2 regions of the Acetanaerobacterium sp. MSJ-12 genome follow, and region 1 is predicted to be linked to the other one. Evidence: predicted binding sites of a transcription regulator. Region 1 holds the regulator's gene; the other holds the start of a gene.

The links. The regulator LexA, encoded in region 1, represses DNA repair genes until DNA is damaged. The targets are predictions, from matches to a motif close to CNAACANNTGTTNG.
Region 2: uvrB (excinuclease ABC subunit UvrB) is a predicted target of LexA. The motif match lies at 1,788-1,801, and genes of this name have one in related genera.

Annotation. Positions count from the first base shown of each region.
Region 1 covers NZ_JAHLPK010000010.1:5,143-8,047, reverse strand. Annotated here, with positions in the region: gene typA (translational GTPase TypA) at 1-411, opposite strand, end outside; gene lexA (transcriptional repressor LexA) at 1,556-2,125, opposite strand; gene KQI11_RS10910 (hypothetical protein) at 2,366-2,905, opposite strand, start outside.
Region 2 covers NZ_JAHLPK010000003.1:314,582-317,486, forward strand. Annotated here, with positions in the region: gene uvrB (excinuclease ABC subunit UvrB) at 1-1,587, opposite strand, end outside; gene KQI11_RS05225 (ABC transporter substrate-binding protein) at 1,980-2,905, opposite strand, start outside.

The DNA.
Region 1 (2,905 bases):
GCGGGCGTCGGGGCGGTCGACCTTGTTGACCACCACGATGATGGTGTGGCCCAGGGCCAGCGCCCGCTCCAGAACGAACCGGGTCTGGGGCATAGGGCCCTCGAAGGCGTCTACCAGCAGCAGCACGCCGTCCACCATCTGCAAGACCCGCTCTACCTCGCCGCCAAAGTCGGCGTGGCCCGGGGTGTCGATGATGTTGATCTTGACCCCGTTGTAAAAGAGCGAGGTGTTTTTGGAGAGAATGGTGATGCCGCGCTCCCGCTCCAGGGCGCCGGAATCCATCACCCGGTCGCGCACCACCTGGTTTTCGCGGAAGATGCCGCCCTGTTTGAGCATCTCGTCTACCAGGGTGGTCTTGCCGTGGTCGACGTGGGCAATAATGGCAATATTTCTCAAATCGTTTCTAGTCAAACTGTGTTCCTCCCCAAGAATGGCTGGCTGTCAAACGGTTTTGGCTCGCTGCCCGCGGCAGGAAAAGCAGCCGGCGGAAGTGTGATCTCCCCTCGTCCGGCTGTACAAGCCCTTTAACTGTCTTATTATACACCGCCACGCCTAAAAAAGCAAAAATATCTCACAAAAAATAGTCAAAAAATTCATCGCAAGCGCCAAATCTAGCCTCTCTTTTCTCCTTTTACCCACTTATCAGCTGTACCGTCTTTTCACAGGCGGGCACGGGCCTCAAAAGCGCAGGGAGAAGTGCTGCTTTCCCCTTATTTCAGCTAGGGGCCATACCGCCCCCCCGGCAGCCGGTGAGGGGAAAGGGTCGACACCTTTCCCCCGCAATTGCCCGCTGCCAGAACCCGCCGGGAAAAGGGCTCTTTCCCCACCGCCGGCATGGGGTGGAAAGGAGGGGCACGGGGGAAAAAGGCCGACCTCTCCCCGCAGTGGAGTGCGGAGAGGCAGCGCGGACAGCGCGCAGGGGCAAAATCCCCAAAAAAGAAAGCACAGCCCCCGAAATGTAGAGGCCAGCGCGGCTTTCTCCCATCTCAGTCCAAGTCTACTCTCTTCCGACGGCCAGCGAGAGCGATAGGGGGGAAAAGCTTCCCTTCTCTCTCGATTGTCTGCAGCCAGGGTCCAACATGGGAAAAGGCCTTTCCTCTCTGCCGGCACAGTACGGCTGTAGGGGAAACGCGATCCTCTCCCCGCAGCGAAGCGCGAGGAGGCGGCATCGACGCCGCGCAGGGGCAAAGGACAAAGCCTGTGGAAAGAGAAGTGCAACATCCCCCCAAGATACCGAGGGCGGCGTGCCTTTCCCCATCTCAGCACGGGCCCGCTCTCTCCCGACAGCCGCCAGAGGTGATGGGGCCCTTCACCCCGTGCTTGCCTGTGGTCAGCGCTCGCCGGGGAAAAAGTCCCTCCCTTTCCCCGTTACCGGTACAGGACAGGGCAGCCTGAGGGGGAGAGCAAAGAGCACCCTCTCCCCGCAGCAAAGCACAAGAAGACGGCGCTGTCCGGCGCGCAGGCAAAGCCCGTAACAAAAGGGCAGACAACGCACTAAAAATGCAGAGGCCACCCCAGCAACAAACTGGGGCAGCCTCTCCTCTGTCAACTTTCTTCAGTAATTGCGGATGAGCCGCACCACCCGGCCCAGGATGGCCACAGTGTCGGGGTAGATGGGGGACAGGCGGTCATTTTCGGGCTGCAGGCGGACGCGGCCGCCCGGCTCCCGATAAAAGCGCTTGACGGTGGCCTCGTCCTCGATCAGGGCCACCACGATCTCCCCGTCGCGGGCTTCAGGGGTCTGCTGCACCAGAATGATGTCCCCCTCGAAGATGCCGGCGCCAATCATGCTGTCTCCCTTGACCCGCAGGGCAAAGAGCCCTTCGCCCCGCAGGTCGCTGACGATATAGTCCTCTATATCCTGCTGGGCCAGGATGGGGGTGCCAGCCGCCACTGTGCCCAGCAGAGGGATGGCGGCGGTGTGCCGCCCAGTGATGCGGATGCCCCGGTTTGAGCCGTGAACCACCTCGATCTCGCCGTCCTCCTCGAGCATCTTCAGGTACTTGTGGGCGGTGCAGGTCGATTTGAAGCCCATGGCCGCACAGATTTCCCGCACCGAGGGGGGGATGCCCTCCCCCACCTGGCGGTACAAAAATTCCAGCAGCTCCCGCTTTTTTCGCTCCACCTTTTCCACGTCTCTCACCTCTCTCTAAAGTTCAAATGATCACTCAGGTTTTTTCACCTTTTATTAACATATCATTCACAACAAATTGGGCTTCAGGGCTATAATAAGAACAAGCCTAAAGACAATGCCGCAAATGTTTTTAGGACTGCACTATCCTCCTCAAAAGCACCCCTCAGGCTTTTGAATGCCGCCGCCCGCAAGGTTGGCGGCATTTTTTCGCTTTCCGCCCGGCAGCCGCCGCTATTTGAGGTAGATGGTGTGCCTGCGCTTTCTCTTTTTAAAGAGGACGCGCAGGGCGATCGCCCCGCCGGCCGCCACCGCCAGAATGCCGATGAGAACGGCCGGAGACTGCCAGTTGGCAAACCAGTCGTCCCCCTTGGGCTCGGTGGGCAGGCGGTTGGGGGTGCCCGGTATCTGCGGGTTTTGGATCCCCCCGGCCGCCCGGTCGTAGATGAGGTAGTCCTGCCCCTTGTAGGTCAGGGCGACCCGCCCGTCGTCCCCCTCAAAGGCAAACTCGCAAAAGACCCCGCGGGAGTTGACAAAGAAGGTCACCGCCGCCGTCTCGGCGTTCTCCTCCCCTGCGAGGGTGGAGGCCTGGACCGGCAGGGCGGTGCTGTCCAGCCGGTAGGCGCCGTTGTCCAGGACAAAGCCGCCCCACATCTTCTTTTTTAAAGAGAGGATGGCCGCGTCCCCCGGCTGCAGGTCCCGCAAGGCCTCTCCCCTCTCCACCTTGATTTCGCGGCGGACCTCACTGGAGGGCAGGGGGCTGCTCCCGCCGCC
Region 2 (2,905 bases), on a different contig from region 1:
GCCCTCCTTGTCGGCGTCGAGGATGGCCACCAGGGAGACCTCGGGGATGTCCAGCCCCTCCCGCAGCAGGTTGATGCCCACCAGCACGTCGAACTCGCCCAGCCGCAGGTCGCGGATGATCTCCATGCGCTCGATGGTCTCGGTGCCGTGGTGCATGTACCGCACCCGCACCCCCATGTTCTCCAGGTAGGCCGTCAGGTCCTCGGCCATCTTCTTGGTGAGGGTGGTCACCATCACCCGCTCCTTGCGGGCGGTGCGCTTTTGGATCTCGGTGTAGAGGTCGTCAATCTGCCCCTCGATGGGCTTGACGATCACCTCGGGGTCGGTGAGGCCGGTGGGGCGGATCACCTGCTCCACGATCTGGGTGCTCTTCTCCCGCTCAAAGTCGCCGGGGGTGGCCGAGACGAAGACCGCCTGGTTGATCTTGCCGTAGAACTCGTCGAAATTCAGGGGGCGGTTGTCAAAGGCCGAGGGGAGGCGGAAGCCGTAGTCCACCAGGTTTTTCTTGCGGGCGTAGTCGCCGGCGAACATCCCCCGCACCTGGGGCAGGGTCACGTGGGACTCGTCCACAAAGAGGAGGAAGTCGTCGGGAAAGTAGTCGATGAGGGTGTTGGGGGTGCTGCCCGGCGCCCGGCCGGAGAGGGTGCGGGAGTAGTTCTCGATCCCCTTGCAAAAGCCGATCTCCTGCAGCATCTCGATGTCGTACATGGTGCGCTGCTCGATGCGCTGGGCCTCCAGCAGCTTGTCGTGGGACTTGAAGTACTGGATGCGCTCGCGCAGCTCGTCCTGAATGTCGGTGATGGCCCGCTGCATCTTCTCCTTGGGGACGATGTAGTGGCTGGCCGGGTAGATGGCGATGTGGCCCAGCACATTCTTGCTCTCCCCCGTCAAGGGGTTGATTTCGGAGATGCGGTCCACCTCGTCGCCAAAGAACTCGATGCGCACCGCCGTCTCGGTGGAGTAGGCGGGGTAGACCTCCACCACGTCCCCCCGCACCCGGAATTTATTGCGGGTGAAGTTGACGTCGTTGCGCTCGTACTGCAGGTCCACCAACTGCTTGACCACGTCGTCCCGGCTCCTCTCCATCCCCGGGCGCAGGGAGATGACCATGGTCCGGTAGTCGATGGGGTCGCCCAGGGAGTAGATGCAGGAGACGCTGGCCACCAGGATGACGTCCCGCCGCTCCGAGAGGGCGGCAGTGGCCGAGTGGCGCATCTTCTCGATTTCCTCGTTGATGGAGGAGTCCTTTTCGATGTAGGTGTCGGTGGAGGCCACGTACGCCTCGGGCTGGTAGTAGTCGTAGTAGGAGACGAAGTACTCCACCGCGTTTTCGGGGAAGAACTCCCGAAACTCCGAACAGAGCTGGGCGGCCAGGGTCTTGTTGTGGGCCAGCACCAGGGTGGGCCGGTTGACCTGGGCGATGACGTTGGCCATGGTGAAGGTCTTGCCCGAGCCGGTGACCCCCAGCAGGGTCTGCTCCTTGTCCCCCCGCTCGATCCCCTCCACCAGCTGGGCGATGGCCTGGGGCTGATCGCCGGTGGGCTGATAGGGGGAGACCAGCTTGAAAGACCCGTTCGTATTTCCCATTTCTGCACCTCCCTGCCGCCCCCGCCGGGCGGGGACGAGATAAACCAGACAAACACTAAAAATCTCAAAAAACAGACAATATAAGACGTGTGTGACCGCCCTTGTCCCCCCTTTTTTCCTCGGGCGGGCAAAGGCGCACACACAAGAACTCGAGTCTATATTATAGCACAGCGGCCCCCTCTTTAAAAGGTTCACAAGGAAAAACATTTGTTTGTAAGAAATTGAAATTTATATCTATTTTTGCCAAATCGCCGCGGGAAATGCAGGGGCGCCGACCACTGCACAGCAGGGGGCAAGAGGGCGCGGGACTTCGGAAGCAGCCTTCCCCTATTTTCCCACGCAAAAAGCCGGAGAGAGGCTGGACAGGATCGTCCAAGCCCTCCCCGGCCCCCCTACTCGTCCCCGTACTTTCCAATCTGTTCGAGCTGGATGGCGTTGTACTTCTCCGCCGCCTCCTGGGCAGAGAGACCGTCGATCATCTCTAGGCAGAGGGTGCGGGTGGTGTCCCAATAGGTGAAGTGCAGGTTCATGTCCTCAATGGGGATCTGCCCCTCCCGGTTGACCAGGGGCAGCAGTCTTTGCATGTGCTCAGCGCCCAGCGGCACCCCCTCTTGACCCTCCCGCGACGGCAGGGAGCCGTCCCCGTTTGTCAACAGCTCCGCGGCGGTGGCGTCTGTTATATACTCCGCCACCTCCAGCGCCTCCTCCAGGTGTTCGCTGTTGGCATTGACACAGAGGCGGTCGGCAATGGAGGGCAGACAGACTGTCCCCTCCGGGAGAGCGGGCACCCCCTGCACCAAATAGGGCATCCCCTCCCCCTCGTCGACAAAGTACTTCTCCACCCCGCTGCTGAAAAAGGCAAAGGCGACCTTCTGGTTTTGAAAATCCTGCAGGTCGGTGGTGCGGGCCGGAACGCTGTCCACCCCTTCCCGGGTCAGGTCGTCCCCGTAATAGCCCTGGTCCAGGAACTCCTCGAACATCTGAAAGCCCTCTAACATGTAGTCGCCGATGGGGACGCTCCCGTCGTTGAGGCCCTCCACCAGCTCGCCGTAATGCTCGGACTGGTAGAGCTTGTAGAGACCCCTCGCCATCACCGGCACGGTCATGGCGTACCAGCGGTTGACGGCAAAGGGGGTCACCCCGCCCTCTTTGAGCACCTGGCAGCAGTGCATCCAGGAGCTGTAGTCCGCAGGGGGCTCAAGGCCGTATTTTGCCAGCAGGTCGGTGTTCACATACATCCCGTAGGCCGCCATGGTGAGGGGGATGGTGTAGACCAACCCGCCTATTTCCGCCTGCTCTCGCGCCGCGGGGTAAAGGC